2 regions of the Clostridium sp. LBM24168 genome follow, and region 1 is predicted to be linked to the other one. Evidence: riboswitches for the same ligand, from Rfam matches in the RefSeq annotation. Region 1 holds a riboswitch; the other holds the start of a gene.
What was found. Region 1 has a riboswitch for S-adenosylmethionine ahead of nifH (nitrogenase iron protein). Riboswitches for the same ligand answer to the same signal wherever they lie in the genome.
Positions count from the first base shown of each region.

Region 2: another riboswitch for S-adenosylmethionine. It lies ahead of ACSVC9_RS10860 (MetQ/NlpA family ABC transporter substrate-binding protein); the one in region 1 lies ahead of nifH (nitrogenase iron protein).

Region 1 is NZ_CP196861.1:1,552,195-1,560,088, reverse strand. Features, by position in the region: gene ACSVC9_RS07710 (nitrogenase component 1) at 1-584, shown strand, start outside; gene ACSVC9_RS07705 (nitrogenase component 1) at 589-1,911, shown strand; partial or broken gene ACSVC9_RS07700 (nitrogenase component 1) at 1,924-2,746, shown strand; gene ACSVC9_RS07695 (nitrogenase component 1) at 2,753-4,051, shown strand; SAM riboswitch class I at 4,132-4,240, shown strand; gene nifH (nitrogenase iron protein) at 4,420-5,238, shown strand; gene nifB (nitrogenase cofactor biosynthesis protein NifB) at 5,337-6,575, shown strand; gene ACSVC9_RS07680 (nitrogenase component 1) at 6,674-7,894, shown strand, end outside.
Region 2 is NZ_CP196861.1:2,176,020-2,183,913, reverse strand. Features, by position in the region: gene ACSVC9_RS10885 (iron-containing alcohol dehydrogenase) at 1-429, shown strand, start outside; gene ACSVC9_RS10880 (transposase) at 687-1,994, opposite strand; gene ACSVC9_RS10875 (DUF1861 family protein) at 2,176-3,126, shown strand; gene ACSVC9_RS10870 (glycoside hydrolase family 130 protein) at 3,140-4,216, shown strand; gene ACSVC9_RS10865 (D-alanine--D-alanine ligase) at 4,310-5,242, shown strand; SAM riboswitch class I at 5,395-5,494, shown strand; gene ACSVC9_RS10860 (MetQ/NlpA family ABC transporter substrate-binding protein) at 5,568-6,404, shown strand; gene pdxR (MocR-like pyridoxine biosynthesis transcription factor PdxR) at 6,521-7,894, shown strand, end outside.

The sequences.
Region 1 (7,894 bases):
TATCAGGTTTTAATGCATGGCTTAGAGAGCTTGGAAGGTTAGTCCATAAGGAAAAGCAAGTAGAAAATTTGATAGAAGAGGAAAAAGAAAGAACAAAAGATAAGATAACTGAGCTCAGAGAAAAACTGAAAGGCAAGAAAGTACTTATAGGTGCAGGTGCAGCTCATGGTCATGCTCTTGTAGCTATTGTTAAAGATCTTGGCATGGAAGTTGTAGAAAACTGCACATGGCATCATGATCCCGTATTTGACAATAATGACAGAAGATCAGATACACTTAAGAATGATATAGATAACTATGGTAATTTTAGAATATCAGTTTGTAATAAACAATCTTTTGAAATAGTAAGAAGATTATATAAATACAGGCCCGATATTTATATAGCGAGACATACGGGTACAATATGGGCAACGAAACTTGGTATACCGTCATTTCTCATGGGAGATGAACACTTTGGAATTGGATATGAAGGATTAATAAACTATGGAGAATTGATTCTTGATACTATAAGCAATCCTTCTTTTGTAAAGGGAATATCGGCACACAATAAACTTCCATATACGGATAATTTTTTAAGGGGGTAGAAAAATGGATGAACTACTTGAAGAACCAAGGCATTTTTGTGCACTTGGAGCACAGCAGACGGTTTCGGCTATAGAAGGAGCTATTCCAATACTGCATGCTGGACCAGGCTGTAGTGCAAAACTTTTTGCTGGAATGTCGGGTTGTGGCGGTTATCAGGGAACAGGGTATGCAGGAGGAGATGCCATTCCCTGCAGCAATATGGTGGAAAGAGATGTGGTTTTTGGGGGAAAAAAGAAATTGAAAGAACTTATAGAAGGGACTCTCAGGATAATGAAGGGAGACTTCTTTGTAGTTCTTACTGGATGTACTTCGGATATAATAGGTGAGGATGTTGGAAGCATAGTAGGAGAATTTCAGAGAAAGGGTATTCCAATAGTTTATGCTGAGACTGGCGGGTTTAAAGGAGATTCATATGCAGGTCATGAATTGGTCATGGAAGCCATAATAAATCAGTACCTGAAAGATGACGGCAGAAGAATTCCAGGGCTTGTAAATATATTTTCATCAGTTCCTATACATGATCCGTTTTGGGAAGGTGACTTGAGGGAGATAAAGAAATTGCTCGGGAGTATAGGTATTAAGGCGAATATATTATTTGGATATGATAGTGGAGGTGTAAATGCAATAAATGATATATCACATGCTGAGTTCAATATAGTTATATCACCTTGGATAGGAATAAAGACAGCAGAACTTTTAAAAAGAAAATTTGATACGCCATATCTTCATTACCCTGTACTCCCAATTGGAGGATCTGAAACTTCAAGATTTTTGAGGAAGATTGCAGAATTTACAGGTATTGATAAAAAAATTGTAGATAGAGTAATAGAAAGAGAAGAAAACGAGTATTATCATTATTTAACCAGATTTGCAGATTTTTTTGTAGAATTCAGATACGATCTTCCAAAAAGATTTTTTAATATAAATGATTCCATCTATGCACTGGCCATAAGCAAATTTTTATCAAATGATCTTGGACTGCTTCCAGGACATCAATTCATAACAGAGGATGTACCCAAAACGTTTAGAGAAAATATCAGGAGCTATTTTAAGAATATTGCTCCAGATATACCCTGTGAAATAACTTTTTCTCAGGATGGAGGGGTAATCAATGAAAAATTATCAACATTTCATGTAAAAACAGTGCCATTAGTACTTGGAAGTTCATGGGATGTTGATATTGCTTCAAAGCTTGGAGGCATAAATTTAAGCGTTGCACTGCCTGTATCGGACAGGATAATACTTGATCACAATTATGCTGGATATACTGGTGGTTTGAATTTAATAGAAGATATATACAATAAAATACTGTCGAGACATAGTTAGGAGGTAATTTTTATGTCGATCAATCTGAAAAATTCTCTTGCACCGTCGAGAGAGAACCGCCTTGGAGCAATTACAGGTTACGTGGGAAATCTAAATGACCTTGTAAGCAGATCCAAAAATGGTACTTTGAATAACAGGGAGAGATGTTTCAGTCAGTCAAGCTCCTGTAATGCAGGCTGTGCACTTTCACAACTGTCGGGGATAAGGGATGTTGCCGTAATAAATCATGCTCCTTCTGGATGTACTGCTATGGCAGCCAATATAAATGTAACAAACAGTCAGATGGCAGCTAAAAGAGGAATTACAAACAATACTGTTTTTGTTGGAACTGATATGAATGAAAAGGATACTGTTTTTGGTGTTGCAGGGAGTCTTGGGGATATTGTAAAAGAGGTATATGATTGGAATTGAAGTAGTATGGGCAGCTTCCTGGCATTATGACAAAAAACATGACAACAACAATATGCCACCAGCAGCCAATTATTTATTTAAAAATTCACCTGACAATATAAAATTAAGTGTAACGGAACAGCAAAACTATGAAGTACTTAATATATTGAATGAATACAAACCCGATATATATTTTTCAAGGCATCCTGGAACTACTGTGTGGGCAATAAAACAGGGGATTCCTACACTCTGTGTAAATGACGAGTATATGATCTTTGGCTATAGAGGTACACTGAATTTTGCATATAGTGTCCTTGATACCATCAAAAACAGAAGCTTTGAGAAAAATCTTGCTTCAAGAGTCAAACTTCCATATACAGATTGGTGGTACAATCAGAAAAGTTCAGTATTTTTCAAAAAAGTAAAGCAGAAAGGGAAATGGTGAAATAATATGGCAAAGATACTAGACCAGCCTAGATATAAATGTGCAATGGCTGCTATGCAGACTGTACATGGAATAACAAATGCTATCCCAATTCTGCATTCTGGCCCGGGATGTGCGGAAAAACTTGAAAGAGATTTTGGAAGTTCAGGACATTTTTCATCCCATATATTTCCTTGTACAAATATAAGTGAGAAGGAAATAATATTTGGGGGCGAAAAAAAACTCAGGGAAACTATAGAGAATGCCTTAAAGGTTGTAGATGCAGACTTGTATGTGGTTCTTACTAGCTGTAGTTCTGAAATAGTTGGAGATGATTCAGAGGAAATTGTAAAGTCATTCAAGGACTCAAAAAAGCCGGTTATATATGCTTCAACGCCTGGATTTAAAGGGAATAATTATCTTGGACATGAATGGGTTATAAAAGCTATAATAGAACAATATTTAAAACAATCAGACAAAAAGACGAAGGGTCTTGTAAATATATGGGCCGGTATTCCACTTCATGATCCATTCTGGGCTGGAAATTTGAGAGAACTTGAAAAACTGATTTCACAACTTGGACTGATCCCTAATATAATATTTGGATATGGAAGGGGAATTAAAAATATAGACAAGGTACCTGAAGCTGAATTTAATCTCTTAGTATCACCCTGGGTTGGAATTGAAAATATGGAACTTTTGAAGAATAAATTTAATACTCCATATTTCCACTATCCGGTTCTTCCAATAGGTGCTTTTGAAACAAGCAAATTTTTAAATGCTGTAGGTAAATTTGCAGGAATAGATGAAGAAAAGATTGATGAGGTCGTCAACAGGAATGAAGAAGAATATTATTATTATATAGAAAGATTTGCAGATGTATTTTTAGAGACTCGTGTTATGTCAAAGAGATTTGTGGTGGTTTCCGATTCACAATATACTCTGGCTGTAACAAAATTTTTGGTAAATGATCTGGGACTGTTTCCATCAAAACAGTATATAATTGATGATGCACCTTTAAAATATCAAGATGACATAAAAGGATATTTTAAAAAATTGAATGATGGTATAGAAGCAGAAGTGGAATTTACAACAGATGGATATAAGATAGATAATGAAATCAGAAATATGGATTTTTATCGATATCCTTTAATAATAGGAAGTTCCTGGGAGAAAAAAATTGCCAGTGAAACAAAGGCGCACTATATTGCAATTTCTTGGCCTGTTTTTGAGAGACTCGTAATAAACAGTTCCTATGTTGGATATAGTGGGGGTCTCAGGTTATTAGAAGATATATATTCTGTGGTACTTACTAGATTTAATTAATAATTAAATCAAAAAAAGTTAAATTTACTATTGACAATTATATTTAAATTAAGTATTATATAAACAATAATTAAATATAACTCTTATCGAGAGAGGCGGAGGGACTGGCCCTATGATGCTCGGCAACCTGAGTATGTTATTTGTATTTAATGGTGCTAATTCCAGCAGGTTAAACCTGGAAGATGAGAAACTTTGGAATTTTGAAGTCCTACAGTTTCTCTGTAGGATTTTTTATTGATTGACTAGAAAACTGGAGATCAAATTTTGTTTCGATACACTGGATGTATCTTTACAAGATTTGATTTTTTTGTTTTTTATTTATAATTGATTTACTTTAGAATAATATAGAATATTAGGAGGAAAATTAAATGAGACAAGTAGCTATTTACGGAAAAGGTGGAATAGGGAAATCCACAACAACACAAAATCTTACTGCAGGACTGGTAGAGTTGGGAAAACATGTTATGGTAGTAGGATGTGACCCTAAGGCAGATTCTACTAGGCTTCTTTTGGGTGGACTAGCTCAAAGAACAGTTCTCGATACATTGAGAGAAGAGGGAGAAGATGTTGATCTGGATTCAATATTGAAGACAGGTTTTGGAGGAATAAAATGTGTTGAATCCGGTGGGCCGGAGCCTGGAGTTGGATGTGCAGGAAGAGGAATAATAACTTCAATAAATATGCTTGAGCAGCTTGGAGCATATACCGACGATCTGGATTATGTTTTCTATGATGTACTTGGAGATGTTGTATGTGGAGGATTTGCAATGCCAATACGTGAAGGAAAAGCACAGGAAATATATATAGTAGCCAGCGGTGAAATGATGGCAATGTATGCAGCAAACAACATATCAAAAGGTATAAGCAAGTTTGCAAATGCAGGTGGAGTAAGATTAGGCGGTATCATATGCAACAGCAGAAAGGTTGCAAATGAGTATGAATTGCTTGATGCATTTGCTAAAAAATTGGGAAGTCAGTTGATATACTTTGTACCGAGAAGTCCGGAGGTTACAAAAGCAGAAATAAACAAGCAGACTGTCATCCAGTATGATCCAAAAGCTAAACAGGCAGATGAATACAGAGCATTGGCCAAAGCTATAGATGGAAATGACATGTTTGTGATACCAAAGCCTATGGCACAGGAAGATCTGGAAGCAATAATGTTGGAGCATGGTCTTATTGGATAATAAAAATATTACTTAGTTGATCAGAAAAACTGAAGGCTAAAGAAATTTAAAATATTTCTTTAGCCGTTTTATTTTATTAATAATTTAGGAGGAAAATTATGAGTATAGAAGCCGCAAGAGATATTGACAGTAAGACACTTCAACATCCATGCTACAATTGTATTGCACATAAATATGCGAGAATGCATATACCTGTAGCTCCAAAGTGTAATGTAAGCTGTAATTTTTGTAATAGAAAGTATGATTGTGTAAATGAAACAAGACCTGGGGTGACCAGTGAAGTTTTGACTCCTGAAGGTGCAAGGGATAGATTCGAACTTGTAAAAGAAAAACTTAATAATTTGACTGTAGTTGGAATAGCCGGACCTGGAGATCCACTTGCAAACTTTAAAGAAACAAAAAAGTCAATAGAGCTTATAAAAGAAGTTTCTCCTAATATTACATTTTGTCTTTCAACTAATGGACTGATGCTTCCATTTTATGCAGATGAACTTATAAATCTTGGAGTAAGCCATATAACAATAACAATAAATGCAGTTAATCCAGAGATAGGTGGGAAAATATACAAGTTTGTAAATTACCTAGGCAAAAAATTTGAGGGTGAAGAAGCCGGGAGAATATTACTTCATAATCAGCTTTCAGGATTAAAATATATTACGCAAAAAGGAATCGTATCAAAAGTCAATATTGTTATGATAAAGGGAATAAATGATAATCATATACATGATATAGTCAAAACGGTAAAAGAATGTGGTGCATATATGACTAATATAATGCCTCTTATACCAGTTAAAGGAAGTGTGTTTGAAAATAGACCTACTGTAAATGATTTTGAATTAAATAAAATGAGAAAGGAATGCGGTGAAGATTTAAAGCAGATGTATCATTGCAAACAATGCAGGGCAGATGCAATAGGAACGCTTGAAGATGATATATCAAGTAAATTCAGAGGAATTGATTTGAAAGGTATAAGCAAAATTGATAATAAAAAAATAAAATTAAGATTTGCAGTTGCAACTAAATCAGGAGTAGATATAGATGAGCATTTTGGACATGCAACACAATTATATATATATGATGTCATAAAAGGGGAAACTACATTTATTGAAAAAAGAGATGTAAATAAATATTGCAGTGGAATAGGTGAATGCAATGGACATGATGACAGAGTAACAGATATTGTAGATGCAGTAAGTGATTGCAATGCAGTTCTGGCTCTCAGGGCTGGATTTGAACCTATAAATCTATTGAACAGCAGGGGCATAAAATTATTTCAGATGTATGATCAGGTAGAAAAAGGCATAGAACGTGCTGTAGGATTATTAGAAAAAAGTTGACCAGAAATGCTGGAGGCTAGATATTTGTCAAATAAACTGATATTTAGCCTTTTCACATACACTAAGTGATAGTTATTTTGTAAAAAGGAGATGCAATTATGCCTATTAATGTTAAAAGTATAGAAGCTTCAACTAGGGAAAACAGACTTAATTCTATTACAGGGTATGATGGAACAATAAAGGATCTTGTTAAAAAAGCACAATGCGGAAAACTTAAAAACAGGGAAAGGTGCTTCAGCCAGGCAAGTAACTGCAGTTCTGGGTGTGCCCAAAGTTATTTGGGACGTATAATGGATGCAGCTATTGTAAATCATGGTGCCGTAGGTTGTTCTGCAGATATAATTGGTGAAACCTGTACTTTAAAGTGGGGTGAAAATATACGGGATTGGGAAAAAACGAACATAAAATTGATAAATACTAATATGACAGAGGATTCTACAGTATTTGGAGGAAAGAATAAATTAAAAGAAAGTATAAGGGAGGCATATAGAAGATTTAAACCAAAAGCTATATTTGTAACTACTTCTTGTGCATCGGCAATTATTGGAGATGATGTTAAAGCAATTGCAGATGAGGTGGAAGGTGAAATAAAGATTCCAGTAGTTCCAGTATTATGTGAAGGCTTTAGATCCAAAATATGGGCATCAGGTTTTGACGCAGCTTTCCATGCTATATTGACGCGTATAGTGAAACCACCGAGAAAAAAACGACCAAAGCTTATAAACATGATAAATTTTACCGGCAGTGCAAGAGAGTATGTAACTGAAATTTTTTCAGTTTTAGGTTTAGTACCACAATTTGGAATACCCTTTGCTACTATAGATGAAATATCCGGAATGTCAGAAGCTGCAGCAACTATAAGTATATGTGGAACATTGGGCAGTTATTTTGGAAATGGATTAGAGCAAAAATATGGGGTTCCATATATAAAGACTATTCAGCCGCATGGAATTGCAGGAATGGATAGTTGGCTTAGAGAACTTGGAAAAGTAGTTGGAAAAGAAAAAGAAGTGGAAAAATATATATGTGAGGAAAAGAAAAAGATAGAACCTGAGCTTGGTGAAATCAGAAAAAAGCTTGGCGGTATAAAAGCAGTAGTTGGTATGGGACCAAGTTTTTCGCATAATTTTATAAGAGTACTTAATGAACTTGGGATTGAAGTAGTACATGGAATTTCATGGCACTTTGATCAGCATTATGACCATGGCAGTGTTCCAGAGTCGTCTATTTTCCTATCAAAAAAGGTAAATGATGTTCCTATAAGTGTATGTGATGTGCAAAATTTCGAAATATTAAATCTATTGAATAAAATAAATCCA
Region 2 (7,894 bases), 620 kb from region 1:
TGGACTTCAAGTCTTGCTATAAATGGACTCCTAACTTATGGAAAAGTCAAAGGATGGAGTGTACATCCAATGGAGCATGAGCTGAGTGCATTTTATGATATTACACATGGAGTAGGATTGGCTATATTGACACCTTATTGGATGGAATATGTTCTGGATGAAAATACTGTGGATAGTTTTGTGGAATATGGTGTTAATGTATGGAATGTAGAAAAGAGTGAGGATAAATTTTCTATAGCTAGTAAAGCAATAGAAAAGACGAGAGAGTTCTTTAATCTTTTGGGACTTCCGTCTAGGCTGAGTGATTTAAACATAGGAGAGGAAAATTTTGAAAGAATGGCCCAAGGAGCTACTAGAGCAGGAAAGGTCGGCGAATTCAAACCTCTTTCCAAAGATGATGTTATAAATATATATAAGGCAGCACTGTAAAATATATTTCCCCTACTTTTTTAATAAGTAGGGGTTTATTATTATGTAATTATACTTATAATAATTATTGAGAATATATAAATTAATAGACATGAACATAACTAAAAAATTAAATACAAGAAAAAGGAAATATTATTGATTGAAGAATAAAAATTACAGCTTTTTATGAAAAATATACTTTACAATTAATTACAATATAAAAATTGGCAGAGTATCCCTAGGGTAAAAGTTGATGCTAAAAAATAATAGGTTTTAAATTAAGCTATTCTTTTTAATCCCGATAGGGATCTGGTTTTATCAGAGTTACCAGATTTTATAGCTGCTATCGCAGTTGTCAGAAGGCATATATGTCCTACAGTATTTAAGTTTGATACAGAATTTATATTTCTGACATAAGCTCTTTCGTTATTAAGCTTTTTCCATCTGGAATTATATCTTTCAGATTCTGTCCTCAGGCTGTAGATGGTTTTAAAAAATTTAGACTCATGATTAATTGAAGCCCTGTAGTCAGTACCTTTGCTGATATAACGGATACATCCTCTGTTTTTCCTGCCATTGAAATATTTTTCATGTTTGCAGGGACACAGTGAATCATCTTTAGATTTTTTAAATGGGCAGCAAAATTTTTGCTTGATGTATGAATCAAAATACTGTCGTCCATCTTTATGCATGGCTAGACCGCCTTGACAAATAATGTTGCCAGTGGAAGTTAATTTAGGATTTTTTTTCCCTCTTTTGTTAATGGCAATAAAGGCAAGACCTTTCAAGTTGTTTTTTATAAAATTATGATTTAACTTTGAATCATAGCCTTTATCTGCGACAACATAACTTCCATTAAGTGAAAACCAGCTATTTGTACCTGAAAGAAATTTAGTCAAGGTAGAAATTTCATTGATATCAGCAGTACTTGTATATTCATCTATAGGGAGTCCGGATATTGCATCACAGATAACGTGGTTTTTATAACCCCAGTAAAATTCATATTTCTTACTTGATTTATTGGAGTTATCATTGATTTTAACGTTCATGGAATTATTTGCAGTATGTACTCCAAGTTTACAATCTTTATCAGACTTTGGATTATTCTTCTTTGAAAATTTGTTTGATGCGAAGCATTTAGGGTTATTAAGTTTAGTGTTTGCTTTAACTGGAGTTGTATCAACAGATATAAAGTTGTTGTCTATAAAGCCAAGTTTCTTGAGAGTATTTACCTGATGTTTCATAATTTCTTTCAAACAAGAGTTTTCGATATTCTTTATGAACCTTTGAAAGGTCCTGTATGAAGGAAGTGGTTTAAGAATGTCAAAGCCACAAAGTTGTGCAATGATTAAATTATTTTCTAAAAAATCTTTAAGATCAGTAATTTGAGCAAACTTCTCACATTTCATGACTATAAAAGCTCTGAAAAGAGCGTGTCTTGAGAAACCGACAGGTCCGTATTTGGAAGGAACCCTATCGGGTAATGAAGATAAATTAATATTTTCAAAAATATCTGTGTAGAAGTTTATTGTGTTTTGTGAAGTGAAAAGCTCAATTATATTAAAGATTTCTTGACGTTGGTACATAGAGATTTCCTCCTTTTAGTGTTTTTATTATGTGATATTTTAAAAATTCGACAAAAGTTGAGGAAATCCTATGATATAAATTTTAGTGATAGAAAAAAATAGCCCTTATCGGGCTAGAGAAATGAGTGCCTTAGAGTTATGCTCAAGGCTATAAATTAATTTTAGAAAGGTGTAAATTCAAATGATAATTACTTGTGACAATTTATTGAAAAAATATAGAGATAAAAAAACAGAGAAAGTTGCGAAAAGGGTGAAATTTATAGGTATATTTAACAAAGATATTTATAATATAACTGCACCATTTATAAATAGAGGAAGAGTTGTTATAGCAGGAAGGGTCGAATCTAAAATGGGCAATGATTCAATGGTTTCATTTTTTGAAAAATATCAGGATGCATGGTGTCATATAATAGAGTCACCTGTTATGAATCTTGAGGATCCATTTTTTACTAAAATAGGAGATGACATGATAGTGGGAGGAGTTGAAGTGTTCAAGGATATAAATAATCCTTATAATTTAATATGGAGAACTATAATATATAAGGGAAAGGATATTTTTCATTTAAAACTTTTCTTTGTAGGTCCAGATGGAATGAAAGATCTCCGTATAACTGAACTTAAAGATGGAAGTATAGGTGTTTTGACACGCCCACAGGGGGCCAGAGGAGGAAAAGGGAAAATAGGATTTATAAAAATAAAGAGATTGAATGATTTAAGTATAGGCGTTATTGAAGATGCACCTATTTTGAATGACTTTTTTAGTGATGAGGAATGGGGTGGAATAAACAGTATTTATCCAATTGATGAAAATAATATAGGATTACTTGGTCATATAGCAAAAATTGATGAAACCGGAATGAAACACTATTATTCTATGACATTTGTCCTTGATATCAATTCCATGACATATAAGGATGTCTGTATAATTGCAGAAAGGAAAGACTTCCTGCCTGGACCTAGTAAAGACAAAATGTTATATGATGTAGTATTTGGTGGGGGACTTATTTTCCATGGCAAAAAGGCGGTACTGTATGCTGGAATAAGTGACATTGAAGCCCAGACAATTGAAATAGATAATCCATTTTATAAATATATGGATAAAGATCAAAATGGAGCTTTGGAAATTTTTTGATATAGGGGGAGAAATGAATATAAAGAGATATAAATTTAATCCTATTATAAAAGCTGAAGACGTTAAACCTTCGTGTGAGAATCTTAAGGTTATAGGAGCATTTAATCCTGGAGCCACTGTATATGGAGATCAAGTAGTACTAGCATTTAGAACTGCTGAGGTGACTGAAAATGTCAATGATAATTTTTTGAAAATACCAGTTGTAGATTCAGAGGGTGGATTTTTGACAACTGTGACTATAAATAAGAGAAATAAAAATTACGATTTTAGTGATTCACGTGTAATAAAAAATGTAAAAGAACCATACGATTTTGAGTACCTTACTTCTATTTCTCACATAAGGCTTGCAAGGAGCAGGGATGGTATAAATTTCGATGTAGATGACAGACCATTTATTTTCCCGGGAAACAAGTATGAAAGTTTTGGAATAGAAGATCCTCGGATAACCAAGATAGATGGCAGATATTATATTACCTATAGTGCAGTTTCCAAATATGGAATAGTAGTGAGCTTGATTGTTACAGAAGATTTCAAAAATTATAGAAAGTTGGGTAATATATTTAATACTGAGAACAAAGATGTGGTAATCTTTCCAGAAAAAATAGGAGGAAAATACTTTGCACTGAATAGACCGGTATCCAGAAGTACTGGAAAACCTATGATCTGGATATCTGAATCCGACAATCTGATAAATTGGGGAAACCACAAGCTATTGGCATGCACAAGGGAGAATTGCTGGGATTCTAAAAAAATAGGTGCAGGTGCACCACCTATAAGAACAGATGTTGGATGGCTAGAATTATATCATGGAGTAGACGAAAATGAGTGCTATTCCATGGGAGCACTTCTGCTGGATATAAATGATCCTTCAAAGGTTATTGGGCGCAGTAAGGAAGCAATTTTATATCCCTATGAGCATTATGAAACAGAAGGATTTTTTTCAAATGTTGTTTTCCCTTGTGGAGCTGTGAAAATAAAAAGTAAGTTATATATATATTATGGGATAGCAGACAGCTCCATCGGGTTAGCCATTGCAGACATGAATGATATTTTGAGCTCTATGGAAAATCAGGGAACCACAACAGGTTGAAAATGTTTATTGGGTGGCTCTTTTTTTATATTGGATGATGTGTAAAATAGAAGATGAAGGGTATTACAAACAGTATTTAGCGGAGGAATTGATATGAAAATAGGAGTTATTATGGGGGGAATATCCTCAGAAAGAGAAGTATCACTAGATTCTGGGAAAGAAATAATGAGTTGCTTTGATAGAAATAAGTATACAGTAGTTCCAATTGTTATAGATAATAAGCGAGATATAATAGATAAAACAGGAAGTATGGATTTTGCCTTTATAGCACTTCATGGAAAATTTGGAGAAGATGGGACTGTCCAATCTGTGCTGGAAACTTTAGATATACCTTATTCTGGCTGTGGGCCACTTACAAGTTCCATATGTATGGATAAGGACATGACAAAAAAGGTATTGAAGAGTGCTGGAATCAAAACTGCAAGATGGATTTGTGTCAAATCAACAGATGAAATAGATTATGACTATCTGGGTGAAATGGGTTATCCGCTGGTTGTAAAACCAAATTCAGGAGGATCAAGTGTAGCGACGAATATAGTTAAAAGGAAAGAAGATATAGAGTACTCGGTAAATTTGGCATTAAAGTATGATGAGGAAGTTATGATTGAGGAATATATAAAAGGTGATGAGATCACCTGCTGTATTTTAAACGGAAAGACATTGCCACTAATTCAAATAAAGCCGAAAACAGAGTTTTTTGATTATGAGGCAAAATATACTGAAGGTGCTTCAGATGAAATAATTGTCCAGCTTGAAGAGAAACTTCAAAGTAAAATTGAAGAAATATCTCTTAGATGTTGGGATGTGTTGAAGTGTAGAGTATATGTGAGAGTTGATTTTATGATAAAGGACAATATACCTTATGTACTTGAACTCAATACACTCTCGGGAATGACAAAGAATAGTCTATTTCCAAAGAGTGCAAAAGCAGTAGGTATGTCTTACAGCCAACTTCTGGATAATATAGTTGAGTATTCTATGAAAGAAAACTGTAAAGTCGCTTCTAAGAAAATTTATGCATCATGAAAATATTAAATAGATAAATAGAAGCCTGCATAAATAATGTATTAATATTTATACAGGCTATTCTTTATTTAAGTTCTAAATTGTCGAGAACTGCATTGACAGATAAAATACATGATGATATAATCAATTACGTGAAAAAGTAAATCAAAATAAACTTATCAAGAGAGGCGGAGGGATTGGCCCTATGAAGTCCGGCAACCAGTATTATATACATTGGTGCTAACTCCTACAGCGAAAGCTGAAAGATGAGAAAATCATTAAGGTTTCAAACCCGGGATTTTTCTCGGGTTTTTATTTTGATTAAATTAATTGAGGGGGAACTTGTATGAAAAACATCAAAAAGATACTGGTAATTATATTTTCTTCTGTATTCGTTTTAGCAGCATTATCAGGATGCGGAAGTAACAACGGAGGAAATACTGGAAGTAGTGATACATCAAAAAGTGAAAAAAAGGATATAACAATAGGGGCTACGCCTAAACCCCATGAAGAGATACTTGAAAAGGTAAAACCTATACTTCAAAAAGAAGGATATGAACTTAAAATAAAAGAATTTACAGATTATGTAACACCAAATAAGGCACTTGCGTCTGGTGAGTTAGATGCAAATTTTTTTCAACATATACCATATCTGGAAGACTATAATAAGAAAAATGGTACGGATTTAGTTTCTGTGGCAAAAGTTCATCTTGAACCAATGGGAGTGTATTCAAATAAGGTTAAAAATTTAAAAGATCTCAAAGATGGTGCTGAGATTGCAATACCAAATGATGCCACAAATGGTTCCAGAGCTCTTAAACTGTTAGCACGTGAAGGGCTTGTAAAGGTTAAAGATGGAGAGCTTATTTCTAAGTTGGATATAACTGAAAACAAGAAGAACCTTAAGATTCAGGAGTTAGATGCTCCACAACTTCCTAGGGTATTGGGTGATGTAGATGCAGCAGTTATAAATACAAATTATGCATTAGAGGCAAAATTAAATCCAACTAAAGATGCACTTGCTATAGAATCAAAAGAGTCACCTTATGCAAATATAATTGCAGTTAAGAAAGAAGACAAAGACAAACCTTATGTGAAGGCTCTTGTGAAAGCGGTAAATTCGCCTGAAATCAAGAAATTCATAGAGGATAATTACAAGGGAAGTATAATCCCTGCATTTTAACACTAAATTTTGAGTATTTTATAAATAAAGATGATGTATTGTAAAAAATTACAGTATATCATCTTTATTTATGTATTGATTTATGTAAAAATATATAGAGAGGTGAATTTATAATTATGTTTTTTGATATAAAAATTGATGATAAAAGTCCTGTTTATATACAGATAAAAAATTATATAAAAAATATGATACTTAGAGGAATGATGACTTCAGGTGAAAAACTTCCATCCACCAGGGAAATGTCTTCAAGATTGAAGGTAAGCAGGAATACAGTTATTTGTGCTTATGATTTTCTAAAAGATGAAGGCCTTGTACATATGAAGAAAGGAAAGGGAGCTTTTGTATCTGATGTAAAAGTAGATTTTCAGGAAAAGTGGAATATAGACTGGAATAAGCGCATAAATAGTTATGCAAGGGAATCAGAAAAATTGGATATAATCAAAAGCGAAATAAAGTGGGAGAAAGGAATGATATCATTTAAAAGTATAGCTCCTGATGACAGGTTATTTGATGTTGAGAATTTTAAAAAATCATTTTTGAATTGTGTATCGCGAGAAGGCGGGAAAATATTGAATTATGGATATGCACAGGGATATAAGCCACTTATTGAATATCTTGTCAAATATATGGCAGACAAGGGTATAGATGTTTCCGGGAAAGATATACTTGTAACTAATGGATTTACAGAAGGATTTAATATTATACTGTCATGCCTTGTAAATAAAGGAGATAATATATTATGTGAAAATCCGACTCACAATACGGCTATAAAGATTATGAAACTGCATAGATTAAATATAACAGGAATTAAGATGAATGAAGATGGGATAGACCTTAATGCTTTAAGAGAAAATCTAAAAAAACGCAAATTTAGTTTGGCATATTTTATACCGTCCTATCACAACCCAATGGGGGTTGTAATGTCTCCTGAAAAAAGAACAAAATTGTATAATACTCTTAAAGAGTATGATGTTCCTATAATTGAGGATGGTTTCAATGAAGAACTGAGATATCTAAGTGATCATGTATCACCAATTGCTGCACTTAGCGGTGGTGGTAATAGTGTGATTTATGTAGGCAGCTTTTCAAAGATACTCTTCCCGGGTCTGAGAATAGGGTGGATACTTGCAGATAAAGAACTTATAGGATATCTTGAAAGTGCAAAGAGAGGCAGGAACATACACACCTCTTTTCTGGATCAGGCTGTATTCTATGATTATCTTAAAGAAGGAAATTTTGAAAAGTACATTAAAAAGGCAAGGAAATTTTATAGGAACAAATATGAGTTGGCAGTTGGATTTGCTAAAAAATATATTCCTTATGATAAAATATATGGAGAGGGAGGTCTGCATGTTTTTGTGGAAATTGAGAATATAGATTCAAGAAAACTTCTTGAAAGATGCTGCAGAAGGCAGGTAATATTTACTCCCGGAGATTTATTTTATGTAGATGATGGAGGCAAAAATACATTTAGACTTGGATTTTCGAGG